DNA from 4 places in the Sphingobium sp. BHU LFT2 genome. Region 1 is predicted to be linked to each of the others. Evidence: riboswitches for the same ligand, from Rfam matches in the RefSeq annotation. Region 1 holds a riboswitch; each other region holds the start of a gene.
What was found. Region 1 has a riboswitch for cobalamin ahead of JQK15_RS02530 (TonB-dependent receptor plug domain-containing protein). Riboswitches for the same ligand answer to the same signal wherever they lie in the genome.
Positions count from the first base shown of each region.

Region 2: it holds a riboswitch for cobalamin, as region 1 does, so the genes downstream of both, JQK15_RS18325 (TonB-dependent receptor) here and JQK15_RS02530 (TonB-dependent receptor plug domain-containing protein) in region 1, are expected to answer to the same signal.
Region 3: it holds a riboswitch for cobalamin, as region 1 does, so the genes downstream of both, JQK15_RS05295 (TonB-dependent receptor plug domain-containing protein) here and JQK15_RS02530 (TonB-dependent receptor plug domain-containing protein) in region 1, are expected to answer to the same signal.
Region 4: it holds a riboswitch for cobalamin, as region 1 does, so the genes downstream of both, cobW (cobalamin biosynthesis protein CobW) here and JQK15_RS02530 (TonB-dependent receptor plug domain-containing protein) in region 1, are expected to answer to the same signal.

Region 1 covers NZ_JAFCGW010000001.1:513,606-517,814, reverse strand. Annotated here, with positions in the region: gene dapF (diaminopimelate epimerase) at 1-421, opposite strand, end outside; gene JQK15_RS02535 (threonine ammonia-lyase) at 462-1,469, opposite strand; cobalamin riboswitch at 1,609-1,850, shown strand; gene JQK15_RS02530 (TonB-dependent receptor plug domain-containing protein) at 2,022-3,878, shown strand; gene JQK15_RS02525 (FecCD family ABC transporter permease) at 3,865-4,209, shown strand, end outside.
Region 2 covers NZ_JAFCGW010000011.1:10,372-14,580, reverse strand. Annotated here, with positions in the region: gene JQK15_RS18335 (PepSY-associated TM helix domain-containing protein) at 1-29, opposite strand, end outside; gene JQK15_RS18330 (iron transporter) at 26-307, opposite strand; gene JQK15_RS18325 (TonB-dependent receptor) at 310-2,445, opposite strand; cobalamin riboswitch at 2,634-2,875, opposite strand; gene JQK15_RS18320 (RNA polymerase sigma factor) at 3,018-3,596, shown strand; gene JQK15_RS18315 (FecR family protein) at 3,705-4,209, shown strand, end outside.
Region 3 covers NZ_JAFCGW010000001.1:1,057,558-1,061,766, reverse strand. Annotated here, with positions in the region: gene JQK15_RS05310 (S9 family peptidase) at 1-657, shown strand, start outside; gene JQK15_RS05305 (acyl-CoA thioesterase) at 657-1,055, shown strand; gene JQK15_RS05300 (ABC transporter substrate-binding protein) at 1,068-1,928, opposite strand; cobalamin riboswitch at 1,995-2,187, shown strand; gene JQK15_RS05295 (TonB-dependent receptor plug domain-containing protein) at 2,324-4,209, shown strand, end outside.
Region 4 covers NZ_JAFCGW010000003.1:39,305-43,513, forward strand. Annotated here, with positions in the region: gene cobN (cobaltochelatase subunit CobN) at 1-629, opposite strand, end outside; gene cobW (cobalamin biosynthesis protein CobW) at 629-1,681, opposite strand; cobalamin riboswitch at 1,859-2,098, opposite strand; gene JQK15_RS07515 (Rieske (2Fe-2S) protein) at 2,129-2,506, opposite strand; gene maiA (maleylacetoacetate isomerase) at 2,503-3,147, opposite strand; gene fahA (fumarylacetoacetase) at 3,144-4,209, opposite strand, start outside.

The sequences.
Region 1 (4,209 bases):
GGTCTTCCCAGCTGGCCGACATCGTCAGCGTGTCCATCGGATAGCCAAGCGGGATCGCGTCCCATTCGAAGCGAGGCGCGCCCATGTCGACGCTGGCGCCGCCGTCCACGCTCTTGGCGTCGAGCAGCCCGGCCCTGGTCCGGATCAGCACATCCTTGCCAACGAACAGCGGCACGCAGCGGGTGGCATTGCCACAGGCTTCCACTTCCGAACCGTCGGAATTGAAGATCAGCATCGACACGTCGGCCTGATCGCCGGCCTCCGCATCGCCGATGACGATCAGCTGGTCGCAGCCGATGCCGGCATGGCGATCGGCAATGGCGCGGGCGCGCGCTTCCGTCATCGCGACCGGCGCCTGGCGCGCGTCGATCACGACGAAATCATTGCCCAGACCATGCATCTTGGAAAAGCGGCTCATCATGGCGCCGCATTTAGTGCGGGACGGGGCAAAAGACCAGCGGTCAGGCGTCTTGGCCGCCGATGATCGCGGCATAGGCGGCCGGATCGACATTGGCGCCGGAGATGACGAGGGCGGTGGCGCCGTCGGTGGGCGGGGCGAGGCCGGCGAGCATGGCGGCGAGGGCGACCGCGCCGCCCGGTTCGACCACCAGCTTGAGCGTGGTGAAGGCGAAGCGCATCGCGTCGCGCACCTGATCGTCGCTGACGACCAGGCCGCCGGCCAGCAGGGCATGGTTGATCGGGAAGGTCAGCGCGCCGGGGCTGGGCGCCAGCAGGGCGTCGCAGATGCTGCGCGCGTCGGGCGAGACACTTTCGCGCACGCCGCTGGCGAGCGAGCGGGCGGTATCTTCGAAACCGGCAGGCTCGACCGCATAGACGCTGATGTCCGGGCGGGCGGTCTTGATCGCCGTGGCCGTGCCCGCGACCAGCCCACCGCCACCGCAGCAGACGAGAATCTGTGCGAGGTCGGCGCCGGCGGCCTGGGCCTGGTCGAGTATTTCGAGGCCGATCGTGCCCTGGCCGGCGATGATGAAGGGATCGTCGAAGGAGGGAACCAGCGTCGCGCCGCGTTCGGTGGCCAGGGCGGTGGCGATTTCCTCGCGGCTCTGGGTGAAGCGGTCATAGGGAACGACCTCTGCGCCGAGCGCGCGGGTGTTGGCGGTCTTGATCGCCGGGGCATCGGCCGGCATCACGATCGTGGCGGGAATGCCGAGCAGGCGGGCGGCAAAGGCGACGCCCTGGGCATGATTGCCCGAGGACCAGGCGACGACGCCCGCCGCCCGTTCCGCATCGTTCAGCCGGGCGAGGCGGTTATAGGCGCCACGGAACTTGAACGATCCGCTATGCTGGGCGCCCTCGAACTTCACCAGCACGCGCCGGCCGCACAAATCGTTGAGCGCGGCATTCTCGATCAGCGGGGTGCGGACCGCCGCCGGCGCGATCAGCCGCGCGGCATCGGCGACGTCGGCGGCAGTGATGGCCATCAAGGATAGATCTGGCGAATCGGACATGTCGGCTCCTTGGGTCAGAGGCCTCTGCATAGCCGCCCGCCGGCGCCGCGCAACGATCCGCCGGGGCGATCCTGGCCCGCTTGGCAGGGCTTGTGCTTTGGCTTATGGGGGCCGCGCGCCGGGGTGATCCAAAGCCCCGGACGCGCATGATCGCGCCGGTGCCCGCAAGGGCTGAAAACGGGAATGCGGTGCGGGGGGCGCAGCCCTTCCAAATCCGCGGCTGTCCCTGCAACTGTAAGCGGTGAGCGCGATGCGCAGGGTTCCCAAGCTCTTCAAAAGGGGAGGGCCGGAACCGGCCACTGGACCGACAGGTCCGGGAAGGCTGGCGCATCGCTGCCCTGACCCGCGAGCCAGGAGACCTGCCGGCGTCTGGTCGCTCTTGCCCTGGCCCAGGGGATGGCCATGGCGCGGTGTTTCCGTCGAGCGACGCCCATGGCGGCCGGGGCCGCATCGATGCGTGGGGCGGGGTGCTGGCGTCTTCCCGATCCTCACGCAGCGACCGCTTGTGCGGACGCCCCGGTTCCAAATCGACGGACGCCGGGGGACGATAAAATGAAGATGTTGGGGATTTCGCTGATCGCGCTGCTGGCCGCTACGCCGGCACTGGCCCAGGATCTGGCACAGGATGACGATATCGTCGTCACCGCTTCGGGCATTGCGCAGCCGCGCGACGAGGTCGGCCAGGCGATCACGGTGATCGATGCCGACACGATCAGAACGCGCCAGGCGGTCGATGTCGTCGAACTGCTCGCCACCACGCCGGGCGTCCGCTTCAGCCGCAACGGCTCCACCGGCGGCGTGACCGGCGTGTCGCTGCGCGGCGCGGAGACGACCCAGACGCTGGTGCTGATCGACGGGGTCAAGGTCAACGACCCGAGCGGCATCGGCGACGGCTATGATTTCGGCCATCTGCTGACCGGCAATATCCGCCGGATCGAAGTGCTGCGCGGCTCCAACTCGGTGGTCTATGGCAGCCAGGCGATCGGCGGCGTGGTCAATGTGATGACCGGCGCGCCCAGCGAGGGTTTCGAGGTTAACGCCTCGGCCGATTATGGCTATAGCGATACGCTGAACGCCAAGGCCGATGTGTCGGGCACGCGCGGCGCGGTGTCGGGCGGGTTGGGCGTCGCCTATTTCAACACCGACGGCATTTCCTCGGTCGGCCGGTCGTTTGGCGGCGTGGAGAAGGATGGCTATGAGAATATCGCCACCAACGCCAAGCTGAAGATCGCCTTTTCCGACACGCTGAGCCTCGACCTGCGCGGTTACTATATCCATGCCGATCTCGACTATGACAGCTTCTTCGGCGCGCCGGCCGACAGCAGCGACGTCAGCAAGCTGGACCAATATGTCGGCTATGCCGGGATCAATCTGGCGCTGCTCGACGGCAAGCTGACCAACCGTGCCGCCGTCACCTGGATGCGCAACGATCGCGACTATTATTTCGTGCGCGGCACCGACCCGGACTATGGCTATTCGGGCACCAATCTGCGCTTCGAATATGAGGGTGTCTATGCCCCGGTGGATCAGGCCAAGCTGATCTTCGGCTATGAGCATGAGCGGCCGGACTATGAGTATTTCGGCTTTGGCGACATAGCGAGCGCGAAGGCGAATATCGACAGCGTCTATGCGCTGGCGGTGGTGAAGCCGCTCACCGGCCTCGCCGTCACCGGCGGGTTGCGCCATGACGATCATAGCCAGTTCGGCGGCGCGACCACCTTTGGCGCCAACGCCAATTACACGCCGAACGCCGGCGCGACCAATATCCGCCTTTCCTATGGCGAGGGGTTCAAGGCGCCGTCGCTCTATCAGCTTTACGACACCTATAGCGGCAACAGCGCGCTGCGGCCGGAGCGGTCGAAAAGCTATGATATCGGCTTCGACCAGAGCCTGGACGGGGACAAGGCGGTGCTGTCGCTGACCGCCTTCCGACGCGATACCCGCAACCAGATCAACTATGACTATGCGACCTACATCTATGGCAATCTGGACCGGACCCGCGCCAAGGGCGTGGAAGCGACGCTGACGCTGAAGCCGGTCGAGGCGCTGACGGTGGCGGCGTCCTACAGCTATGTCGATGCGCGCGACCGGTCGGGCGGGGCCACCGACGGCAATCGCCTGCCGCGCCGCGCCGCCAATGCGGTGAGTGTGTCGGCCGACTATCTCTGGGCCTTCGGCCTGTCGACCGGCGCGACCCTGACCATGGTTGGCGACAGCTATGACGACACGGCCAACACGCGCCGGCTCGACGGCTATGCGCTGGCCGGGCTGCGCGCGTCCTTCCCCGTGGGCGACCATCTGGAAGTCTATGGCCGGATCGACAATCTGTTCGATGCGGATTACGCCACGGCCTATGGCTATGGCACCTATGGCCGGTCGGCCTATGGCGGCGTGCGTGTCCGCTTCTAAGGAGCGGCGGCATCCCCTGTTGCTGCCGGGGCTGATCGCCCTGCTGCTGGTCGCGGGCATCGCGTCGGTCGCGCTGGGATCGGTGACGATCGCGCCGGCGCGCATCTTGGCGGTGCTGGCGGGCGGTGGCGACATGGTGGCGCGCGCGATCGTCATCGACCTGCGCCTGCCGCGCATGGCGATCGGCCTGCTGGTCGGCGCCATGCTGGGCCTGTCGGGTGCGGCATTGCAGGGCTATCTGCGTAATCCGCTGGCCGAACCCGCCGTGCTGGGCGTGTCCAATGCGGCGGCGCTGGGGGCGGTGATCGCGCTTTATTTCGGCCTGTCCGAA
Region 2 (4,209 bases), on a different contig from region 1:
CCCATGGATTGGCGCAGGCTATCCTTCATCTGGCGACCCCCAGCATCAGGGCGAAGGGGAGGGCCGTGCCCACCAGCAGTTCGCCCCAGATCCGCGTGACGCTGCGCACCGCGAAGGCGCGAAGGATCACCGCAACGAACAATATGAAGGCGAGGCAGGTCGCAAGGATGTTGGCGTCAACCGCATCCATCGGCAGCAGGCGTACCGCCGCGCAAATCCACGCATAACACAGACCATAGGTGCCGACCGTCGATGCCAGCACGCGCGGCGCGATGGTGCGCCAGCCCGGCTCCTGCCTCGCCGGCACGATCAGAACCGCTGCTCGAACGTCACCGCGACGCTGCGCGGCTCACCCAGCACCCACTGCGAGGTGGAATAGCTGTTCTGGACGTAGATCCGGTCGAAGACATTGCGCAGGTTGAGCGTCACGCTCGTCTTCTTGCCCAGGTCGTAGCGGGCCGAAGCATCGACGAGCGTATAGGCCGGAATGCGACGGGTATTGGCGGCGTCCGAATAGCGTTTGCCGACATAGCGCAGGCCGGTGTCGAGGTGCAGCGGTTGCACCGGCCGCCAAGAAAGCCACAGATTGGCTGCCTTTTCGGCAACCCCGATCGGCATGTTGCCGTTGCGGCTGACAAGCGCCGTGCCGATCAGTTCGTCGAAGTCGTCATATTGCGCGTTCAGGATCGTTCCGTTGGTCAGGATGCTGAATGTCCTGGTCACGGCCAGTCCGAACGATGCCTCGACGCCGTACGACGATTGCTGGCCGACCTGCACAGACACCGTGGGATCATTGGCGGAGCGTGTCAGGATCTTCTTCTTGACGATGCGATAGCCCGACAGCGTGAATTCGCCGCGCCCGTCGAGAAAGGTCGCCTTGGCACCCGCTTCCCATTGCCGCCCGGTCGATACATCGAAGCTCGTCTGTGCCAGCGTAGCGGTGAGGAACGCCGTCACCGGATCGGCGGCCGCGGAATATTGCGCGTAAAGCGAGATCGTGTCCGTGGGATTGTAGACCAGCCCCGCACGCCAACTGGTACTGGGATAGCGCGCGGTGTAGTTGGCGCTCGGATCGAGCGCATCATGGCGCTCGGTCTTCGGGCGATCGTAGCGCAGGCCCGTCACCAGCGACAGTCGATCCGACAGCGAGAGGCGGCTTTCGCCGAACAGCGCCCATTGCTGTACATTGGTCTTGTACTTGTAGCGTGTGCCGAAGGCGCCATCCAGAAACGTGCCGGGCGCGTAGTCGTAGGGATCCACCAGATCGGAGCGGGAATTGGGCGAACTGTCGGTACGCAGCAGCGATCCGCTGTTATACTCTCCGCCCAGGCTTAGGCGGTGGTTCATGCCCAGCAATGTGTGGTCGAACACAGCGTTGAAGCGGTCGCCCCACTGCTTGGTCTTGTAGAAGATTTCCAGATAGCTCGACCGGCGGATCTGATCGCCGGACCAGGCATAGCCCTCCGCATTGCGCCAGTGCTTGAAACCGGTGAGATAGTACGCGACGTTGGTGATCGCCACGCCGTCCGCCGGCGTCCATTCCGCCTTGGCCTGGGTCCAGGCGTCGTCGAAGCGCAACGAGCGGTCGGCGATATTGTAGTTCTTCTTGCGGATATCGCGGACCAGCTTGCCATCCCGCAGCGGCGTACCATACCAGATCGTCGGATCGAGATCGGCGCGGTCATGCGTCAGGGTCAGCACTAGATCGTCATTGGCCTGGTAGCGCAGCGCGGCCGACAGGGCGAGACTACGGGAGCGTCCGCGCTCCATCCAGCCGTCCGACCGGTTGTAGCTGAGATCCACGCGGTAGGACAGCTTGTCCCCGATTGGCCCGCCGATCCCGCCGGCCGCTGCATATGTATCGAAAGAGCCGCCGCTGAGGCGTAGTTCACCTTCGAACTCTTCGGTGTTGGGCTTTTTGCGCACAACGTTGATGGCGCCGCCGATGCCGCCTTCGCCATAGAGCACGGACGCTGCGCCGCGCAGCACCTCGATGCGCTCGGCCATCCAGGGATCGGCGGGGAAGGTCTGCGTGGTCGTCGTATAGACCCGCATGCCGTCATAGAGCTGCATCACCGAGGTGTAGCCGGTGAACCCGCGCGAACTCAGGGAATAGGCGAATGCCGAGGAATTGTTGATCAGGCCCGGCGCGCGCGCCGCCGCCGCAACGACCGTGCGGTCACCAAGACTGCGGATCATCTCCTTGGTGATGACATCGACGCTTGCGGGCGTCTGCATAGGCGTCAGGCCAAGGCGGCTGGAGGCATCGGCCTGCTGGCCAAGTTGCAGGACGCCGGCCTTGCGCGCCGTGACGACGATGTTCTCCGTGCCACCGGGCGCGGCGTCGGCGGTCTCCTGAGCATGCGTTGCGGTGACACTTGCCGCCAGTGCGCAACATGATGCGCCGGAACGGATCAGGCCGGAAAGAAGCGATCGTGTATTCATGTGTAACCCCCGTTGCGTTTTCCAGTCGAACGGACAGGTTCCCGCGCAGGAGGACGTCTCCTCGCACGGGCGCAGCGGTGGAGACCGGGCGCAAACGAGCGACCGGCGGAACCCACCGTTGCGGCCTGGCCGCAAGTTCGTCGCTCAGACGGAATACACCGTGCCGCGGCCATCCCCTGGACCAAGGCAAGAGCGACCGGACGCTGGCAGGTCTCCTGGCTCACGGGTCATTGCACGATGCACGGCCTTCCCAGGCCTCGCAGGAGTTAGCGTCCGGCCCAGTGGCTGCGACAGGCATCCTTGGCCTGCCGAGATATGCATCGCGCTATCCGCTTACAGTTGCAGGGACAGCCTCGGCTTCAGGGGCAGTACCCCTCCACCGCGTTCCCTTTTAAGCCTCTTTCGAAGCACCAACGCGATCTTGTCCCCCGGTAGGGGACGGGCTGGGAACTATGGGCTATCGAACAGGATAGCAAGAAATTCGTAGAACGTGGAATTTGGTCATGCCTGGACGGCCGGTATGCGGCTGTCCCTGACGCTCAGGTGCTGAACACACCGCCCCGTTAGCAGTCATGAACAAGCGGCACATGAGTTGTTGCGAACGATTATCAATGCACGTAATGCGGCGGCAGATAGCGATGCTCAACAACGCCGCCGCCCTTACGCGCCTGCTCCTGCAAGAGCGCACGTCGCTCCTGCGACTTGTCGAAAGCATATTGCGCGATCGGCCGGCAGCGGAGGACGTCACGCAAAGCCTCTGGTTCAGGGTGCAGCGTATCGAGGATGATCCGCCAATCCTGAACAAGCGGGCCTATCTGTTCAGGCTGGCCGCCAATCTTGCGAAGGATCGCATCAGGGCGGACGGCAGATATGCTGCCCTGTTCCACGCCGCCGATACGCTCCCCGAGGAAATCCCGGCCGACATGGTTGGAGCCGATACCGAACTGTCCGATCGCCAGCGTCTGGCCGTGACGATGGCCGCCATCGACGAACTCCCCGCGCGAACCAGAGAAATCTTCATCCTGCGCAAATTTGACGAGCTTACTCTGGACGACATTGCGCATCGGATCGGGATTTCCCGCAGCATGGTCGTCCGACATCTCCAGCAGGCTTTGCAGCATTGCATGACCCGACTAGGGGAAAGTGAATGAGGCGATTTGTTGGCTTGCGGAGTGTCCGGATGCCGCTTTCGAACGTCAATGATTATGGAAAGTGTGAAATTTCCATGGTTGAGGCGGGAGAAGCGATCGGAATGCATTATGGGCGCTGACGACGATGCTCCGGATCCGATCGAGGATGCCGCGACGCGCTGGGCGGTCGAACAGGATGCCGGCCTGACCGATGATGGCATTGCGGCTCTGGAACAATGGCTGGGCAGCGATCCCCGTCACCCGCCGGCCTTTGAGAAGGCCCGTGCGGCGTGGCGCTTCATGGGGCATCCGGCCATTCGTTCGGAAGTGACGCAGCGCAGGCTCAGCGAGCCGCCATTGCCGGGCTATCCGCCGGTCGGCCGACCGGAAGGCAAAAGAAAATGGACTGCGCCGGCCGTCGCGGCCAGCGTCGCCCTTCTTGTCGCGGGCGCGATCGGGGACTGGCCGACAGCGCTGCGGTCCGATGCGATGACGGCGACGGGCGAACAGCGCACCATGACCCTTGCCGATGGATCGCAGGTCCAGCTCAATACCGACAGCGCCATATCCATCGATTACCAGCCGGATCGCCGGATCGTGCATGTGCTGAAAGGCGAAGCCGCCTTTTCGGTGG
Region 3 (4,209 bases), 540 kb from region 1:
TCGACCAGCCGCCTGTCGCTGCTGGATCGCGGCTTTGCCTTTGCCATCGCCCATATTCGCGGCGGCGACGATATGGGCCAGCAATGGTATCTGGACGGCAAGCTCGACAAGCGCACCAACACCTTCACCGATTTCGTCGATGTTGCGAAGGGGCTGATCGATCTTGGCTATTCTGCCAGGGGCAGGATCAGCATTTCGGGCGGATCGGCCGGCGGCGAGCTGATGGGCGCGGTCATCAACTCCGACCCCGACCTGTGGGGCGCGGTGGTGGCGCATGTGCCGTTCGTCGATGTGCTCAACACCATGCTGGACGAAACGCTGCCACTGACGCCGGGCGAATGGCCCGAATGGGGCAATCCGATCGAGGATGAGGCCGCATTCCGCACCATCCAGTCCTATGACCCTTACACCCATGTCACCGCGCAACATTATCCGCCGCTGATGGTGACTGCCGGGCTGAACGATCCGCGCGTCACCTATTGGGAGCCGGCCAAATGGGTGGCAAAGCTGCGCGCCACCAAGACCGACAAGAATATCCTGCTGCTCAAGACCAATATGGGCGCGGGCCATGGTGGCAAGTCGGGCCGGTTCGAGAGCCTGCACGAGACCGCCGAGGAATTTGCGTTCATCCTGTGGCAGCTGGGAGTGGAAGGCTGATGGCGTCGAGCTTCACCAAGCAGTTCACCGCGCGGCCCGAGCATATCGATGTGCTGGGCCATGTGAACAATGCGGTGTGGGTGCAGTGGATGGAGCAATTGTCGGTCGAACATTGGATGACCGATGCCGACCCGGCCCATGTCGACGCCTATATCTGGGTCGTGACCCGGCATGAGGTCGATTATCGCGGCAACGTGACCGAGGGCGATGTCGTATCGGGCCGCACCTGGATACCGGAAGGGCCGCGCGGCGCGCGGTTCGACCGGCTGATCGAGTTCACCGGACCGGACGGCAAGGTGAAGGTGTCGGCGAAATCCACCTGGGCGATGATCGACAAGGAAAGCGGCCGGCTGATGCGGGTGCCGGCCGAGGTAGCCGCCAACTTCATCGAGGGCTGAGCCGGCCCAGCTTCAGCGGGCGCTGACGGCCTGGGAGAGGGCGCGTGCCGCCTGCACATAGGCCGGTCCGCCGCACACGGTCCAGGCCTGGGGCAGGCTGATGCGCGCTATGTCGCGCAGCACGGGATGGTGCAGCATTTCGGTGCCCTGGTCGGTGATCCGGTCGGTGGCGCTCTCGACGATCAGATAGTCGGGCCGGGCGGCGACCATCTCCTCCAGGCTGACCTGCGCGATCGCCGGCTTGCCAAGGTCGGCGGCCAGGTTGCGCAGCCCCGCCCGCGTCATCAGGTCGTCGACCAGCGTGCCGGTGCCGGTCATGTAGCCGCGCCGCTGATAATAGGCCGCGATCTTCTGTTTGGGGGCGCGGGGCAGGGCGGCCAGATCCCGGTCCATCCGCGCGATCATTGCTTCGCCCCGGTCGGTATGGCCAATGGCCTGCGCCACGGTGCGGATCGACGCGACGATATCGGCATAGCTGTCCGCGCTTTTGAGGTCGACGGCGGGATAATGCTGGGCCTTGAGGATCGCGATCGCCGGATTGCGCCGCGCCGGCATGCCGATCACCAGATCGGGATTGGTTGCCAAAATCTGCTCGGCCGATCCATCGAGGATGGGCAGGCCCTTCGTTACGGCAGCCACCGCCGACATCTGCCGATCGCCGGCATTATGGGTCAGCCCGGCAATCTGGTCGCGATCGGCCAGCGCGACCAGCAACTGGTCGGCGCACAGGTTGAGCGACACGATCCGTTGCGGACGTTTGCTTGCATTGGCAGGCTGGCGAGCGGTAGCCGCCCATAATGTAGCGCCGCCGATCAGGGCGATCATCAGGGCGATCATTCCCTTGCCGGGGCCGATGGACGCAAATATCCGCATGGCCACCTCCCTTAGCCGGCGCGCTCCGCCAGGCAAGGAAGATTGACGCTCCAGTCGGGCTCGCCTATCGCCCGGACTGCGACAGGTTCCCCGGCAACGGGGATGAAAAGGGAATGGGGTTCAAGACCCCGGCTGCCCCTGCAACTGTGAGCGGCGAGCCTTTGTGCCACATGCCATTGGGACCACAAGGTTCTGAGAAGGCGGCATGAATCAGCGATGACCCGCGAGCCAGGAGACCTGCCCGTCGCGGTCGTCCTTCGCGCGGACAGGGTGTGCCGAGCGGACGGGGGTGAACCCGCGTGGCGACAGGTGGACCGCAAATTGCGGGGACCATGTCGCGCCCGGCCGGGCACCGATATCGTCCCTGGGATGCGGTCCCTCGTCCGGGGGCCTGCATGTTCAAATATCTGACTTTCTGTTCTTTCCTTCTCTCTACCACCGCCTTCGCCGAAGAGGCGCAGCAGGCGCCGCCGCCCGATGCGGCCGCCGATGCCGGGGCATCCTCGATCCTCGTCACCGCTACCCGCATCGCCACGCCGGCCGATCAAGTGTCGTCTTCCGTCACCGTGCTCGACAAGGCGGCGATCGACCGGGCGCAGGATCTGGGCGTCACCGAATTGCTGCTGCGCACGCCCGGCGTCAGCATGTCGCGCAACGGCGGCTATGGCACGGCGACATCGCTGCGCATCCGCGGCGCGGAATCCGACCAGACCGTGGTTGTGATCGACGGGGTGAAGCTCAACGATCCCTCCTCGGCCGGCGGCGGCTATAATTTCGCCAATCTGCTGGTCGGCGACGCCTCGCGGATCGAAGTGCTGCGCGGCCCCCAGTCGACCCTGTGGGGCAGCCAGGCGATCGGCGGCGTCGTTAATATCGTGACCGCCATGCCCGAAAAGGCGCTGGAGGGGAGTTTCGACATCGAAGCGGGATCGCGCGACACGGTCAGCGCCCGCGCGGCGCTGGGCGGCAAGACCGGCCCGGTCAGCTGGCGGATCGGCGGCCAGAGCTTCACCACCGACGGTATTTCCGCGATCAGCCCGGCCTTTGGCGGCAAGGAGAAGGACGGCTATACCAACCGCAGCGTCACCGGCCGGGTAGAGGTTGCGCTGGCGGACGGGATCAGCGCCGATCTGCGCGGCTATTATTCCGATGGTAAGGTCGATTTCGACGCCACCAGCGCGGACAGCCCCGCCTATGGCACCAATCGCGAATTTGTCGGCTATGCCGGCCTTAACGTCGCACTGCTCGACGGCCGCTTCCGCAACCGTTTCGGCTATGGCTATACCGACACCGATCGCGACAATTACGACCCGCGCAACCCGCGCAAGCAGACGTTCGACGCGGCGGGGCGCAACCAGCGGCTGGAATATCAGGGTAGCTTCGCGATCGCCGACGGCTGGACCGCGCTGTTCGGGGTGGAGAATGAGAATAGCCGCTTCCGCAGCGTGTCGCCTTCGGCGTCGCTTTCGGTGCCGATTCCCGACCCGGCCCGCGGCAAGGCGGAGATCACCAGCGTCTATGGCCAGCTCAATGCCCAGCCGATTACGGGCCTGACCCTGACCGGCGGGCTGCGCTACGACGATCATAACCGCTATGGCGGCCGGACCCTCTTTTCCGCCGGTGGCGTCTGGGCGCTGCCGACCGGGACGGTGCTGCGCGCCAGCTATGGCGAGGGGTTCAAGGCGCCGACCCTCTATCAGCTCTTTTCCGAATATGGGAATCAGGCGCTCGATCCCGAACGCGCCCATGGCTGGGAAGCGGGCGCGGAGCAGCGTTTCTTTGGCGAGAAACTGCGACTGGGTGCGACCTGGTTTGATCGGACCACGACCGACCAGATCATCTATAATAGCTGTTCCTCCAGTTCGACCGATCCGCTCTGCTTCACGCCCGGCACCACCACCCGCCGTTATGGCTATTATCTCAATGTCGCGCGCGCCAAGGCGCATGGGATAGAGGCGCAGGTGGCGGTCGAGCCGGTCAAGGGGCTGACCATTGACGGCAATTATAGCTGGACCGTGGCGGAGGATCGTTCGGAGGACACTGCGAACGAAGGCAATTGGCTGCCGCGCCGGCCGCGCAACAGCGCCAATGGTTCGATCAGCTATGCCTGGCCCTTCGGCCTCACCACCGGCGCGGCGCTGCGCTGGTCCGGCCACAGCTATGACAATGCGGCCAACACCACCCGGCTGGACGATTATACATTGGTCGACTTGCGCGCCGAATATGCGTTCACCCCGGCGTTGCGCCTGTTCACCCGCGTCGAGAATCTCTTCGACGAGAA
Region 4 (4,209 bases), on a different contig from region 1:
GCGCGATAGAAGATCAGCAGCGCCACCGGCCGCCCCTCGACCCAGGTCGCGCGCAGTTCCGCCACGCCGGGCCGGTCATGGCCGGGCAGATAGAGGCCCGCGTCGGCAATCGGCAGCGGATGGTCTGGCTCGCCCGCATCCGCGCCGGTCAGCCGGGCGGCGCAGCGCAGGAAGGACAGCGCATTGGCGGTGCCGCCCTGGCGCAGATAGTCGCGCAGCTGCTCGCGCATCGCCGCCGGCACGGTGGAAGCCAGATCCAGCGCGGGATCGCCCTCGCGCCCGTCGGCGATCGCGGCGAAGGCGATGCCCCTTTCGCGCGCGACCTGTGCAATCTCGTCCACGCCATAGGGCCAATAGCTCTTGCCGCCGAGCAGGATGACGCAGACGAACCGCGCCTTGGCGATCACCTTCTCGACATAGAGATCGACCGAATAGGGATGTTTGAGCTGCAGCAGATTAGCCAGCCGCACGCTCGGCGCATCATCGGGCAGGCGCGCGGCGGCGGCGGCGAAACAGGCCAGATCGCTGTCCGCCACGGTCAGGATGACGATGTCGCCGGGCGGCTGGTCTAGGTCGATCGCCTCCTCGCCGTCGCTGATCGTTCCCGGCGTGGCGGACAGGAGATGCATCAGCCGAGCACGGCCTGGATGTCGGCCTCGATAGCGGCGCGGTCCAGCCCCTTCTGGCCGATCACCACCAGCTGGGTGCGGCGCGCCTCCCCCGCCTGCCAGGGGCGGTCGAAGAAATGCTGGATGCGCGGGCCGACCGCCTGCACGACGAGGCGCATCGGTTTGCCCGCGACCGCGACCATGCCCTTGACGCGCAGCACGTCGTGGGTGGCGATCAGCGCGGACAGCGCCTGCACCAGCGTGTCGGGATCGGCAACCGCATCGCCACTGACGACGAAGCTGTCGAAATCATCATGGTCATGATCCTCGCCCTCCGCCTCATGGTGCGAGGGCCGGGCGTCGAGATCATCCTCCGCCGCCGCGACGATGCCCAGCAGCGCGCCGATATCGACCGCACCATGGGCGGCGCGGACGATCTTTACGCCGGGCCGCGTCTCGGCATCGACCTGCGCCTCGACCGCGGCCAGCGTGTCGGCATCGACCAGGTCGCTCTTGTTCAGCACCACCATATCGGCACAGGCGAGCTGATCCTCGAACAATTCCTCCAGCGGGCTGTCATGGTCCAGATTGGGATCGGCGGCACGCGCGGCGGCCAGCGCCGCCTCGTCGGTGGCAAAGCGACCGGCAGCGACCGCATCGGCGTCGATCAGCGCGACCACCCCGTCCACCGTGGCGCGGGTGCGGATGTCGGGCCACTGGAAGGCCTTGACCAGCGGCTTGGGCAGGGCCAGCCCCGACGTCTCGATGATGATATGGTCGGGCGGGCTCGGCCGGTCGAGCAGCGCGGTCATGGTCGGCAGGAAATCGTCGGCCACGGTGCAACAGATGCAGCCATTGGCCAGCTCGACAATATCCTCTTCCGGGCAGGCGGCGTCGTTGCAGCCCTTCACCAGTTCGCCGTCGACGCCGACATCGCCAAATTCGTTGATGATGAGGGCGAGCCGGCGCCCCTTCGCATTTTCCAGCAGATGGCGGATCAGCGTGGTCTTGCCCGCGCCCAGGAAGCCGGTGATGACGGTGGTCGGAATCTTGGCAGATGCAGTGTTGGCCATGACAAATACTCGCGCGCCGGAGCAACCGGGGCGGGAGCGAACCGGGCGCGCACGCACGGCCGGCCGGCATCGCGGACGGGCGCTTGTTCGCCCGCAGATGCGTGACCGCGCGGCTCCAGCCGCCAACCTGTCGCTCAGACGGAACACCGTGCCCCGGCCATCCCCTGGACCAAAGCAAGAGCGACCTAAACGCCGGCAGGTCTCCTGGCTTGCGGGTCATAGCGGGAGGAACGGCCTTCCCAGGCCTCGCAGGATTTAGCGTCCGGCCCAGTGGCTGCCCTCCCGGCTGGGGAGGGCGCTGTTCATCACGCTCGCCGCTCACAGTTGCAGGGACAGCTGCGGATTTGGACGCCATGGCATCCGCACCGCCTTCCCATTTTAAGCCCCCGTGGGGGCACCGGCGCGATCATGTCGGGACGATGCGAAGCGCCGTCCCTGGGCCGGTTCCTAGTCGCTTTGGGCAGCGGTGACAATCCAGCCAGCGGCGATGGCGAGTGGCCAGGGCGTAAGGCGCTGACCGACGCACGGCCCGCCGACGCAGACACCATCGTCGCGGCGGAAAATGGCGCCGTGCCAGCTACAGCGGATATGGCTGCCATCCGGGGTCAGATAATCGTCCAGCTGCTGCGCCAGCGGCAGGCCGGCATGGGGGCATTGGTCGACAAAGCCGGCGACATGATCGCCGGTGCGCACGGCAAAGCCATGGAAGCGGCCGGCCCGCATCTGCAGCACGAAATTGCGCGCCTTGCCGTCGGCGAACTGCTCGATCGGGCAAAGGCGCACGCCCGCCGGCGTCGCGAACAGGCGCGTGTCGGCGTCGCTCATGCGTCGGCGTCGGGCTGGCGATCGGGGTGCGCGGCGGCAAAGGCGGGGAGCGCGCATGCCGCCGCGTCCACGGCGCACAGCCGCGGAAAGGGCGTCAGGTCGACGCCGAAGCGCCGGGCATTGTAGAGCTGGGGCACGATATGGCAGTCGGCGAAACTCGGGCTGTCGCCAAAGGCATGGGTGCCGCCGTGACGGGCGACCAGTGTTTCGAGCGCGGCCAGCCCTTCGCCAGTCCAGCGGCCGATCCAGGCGCGGACCTGATTCTCGCTGGCACCAAAATCCTGCCGCAGCGCCTGCAACACGCGCAGATTGCCGAGCGGATGGATATCGCAGGCGATGATGCCGGCCATGGCACGGACGATCGCGGCATCGCCGGGGTCGGCGGGCAGCAAAGGCGGCTGCGGCCAGCGCGCCTCGATCCATTCCAGGATCGCGCCGCTCTGCGTCAGCACGCTGTCGCCATCGACCAGTGCGGGCACCAGCCCCTGCGGCGCCAGCGCCTGATAGTCGGGTGCCCGCTGCGCACCGCTGCGCAGGTCATGGGCGACCTGCGCATAGTCGACACCCTTCAGGGCCAGCGCGATCCGCACGCGATAGCTCGCGCTCGACCGCCAATAGCCATGAAGGGTGAGGTCGCTCATCGCGCCGGCACGATCATCGCGCGGCATTCGCCAAAGCCGATCGACACATGGCCGGGGGCGGACGCGGTGGCGCGTAATGTCACCTCGTCGCCATCCTCCAGGAAGCAGCGCGTCTCGCCCGATGGCAGGCTGATCGGCTCGCGGCCGCCACTGCTGATCTCCATCAGGCTGCCATAGCCGTCGCGCGTCGGAGCGGAAATGGTGCCGCTGCCCAGCAAGTCGCCGGGCATCAGGTTGCAGCCATTGGACGCATGATGGGTGACGATCTGGCTGACGGTCCAGTACATGTTGCTCGCCGGCCCCTGGCTCAGCCGCATCGGTGGCTGGCCCGCGTCGCGCATCGCCTGGGTGGAGAGATAGACTTCCAGCGTCAGCGCCAGCGCGCCATGGGCCTGGTCGTCGGCATCACTGAGGTAAGGCAGCGGCGCGGGATCGCCCTGCGGCCGGGGCGGCTGGGCGATGCGGAACGGCGCCAGCGCCTCGGGCGTCACCACCCAGGGTGAAATGGTCGAATGGAAATTCTTGGCGAGGAAAGGCCCCAGCGGCTGATATTCCCACGCCTGGAAGTCGCGCGCCGACCAGTCGTTGAGCAGGCAGAAGCCGGCGACATGATCGGCCGCCTCGCTGATGGGGATCGGGCTTCCCAGATCATTGCCGGCGCCGATCCACACGCCCAGTTCCAGCTCATAGTCGAGCCGGGCGGTCGGGCCGACCACCGGCACATCGACCTCGGGCGGCTTGCGCTGGCCGCGCGGGCGGACCAGCGGCGCGCCCGACGGGCGGATCGAGGATGCCCGGCCATGATAGCCGATCGGCACATATTTATAATTGGGCAGCAGCGGATTGTCGGGCCGGAACTGGCGGCCGATATTGTTGGCGTGATGGATGCCGACATAGAAGTCGCTATAGTCGCCGATCCGCGCCGGCAGATGCAGCATGCAGTCCGCCGCCCGGTGCAGCAGCGGCTCGACCGCCGGGCGATGGGCGGGGTCCGACAACAGCGCGCTGATCCGGCGGCGCAGGGCGACCCGCTCCGCCACCGGCAGCGCCATCAGGCCATTG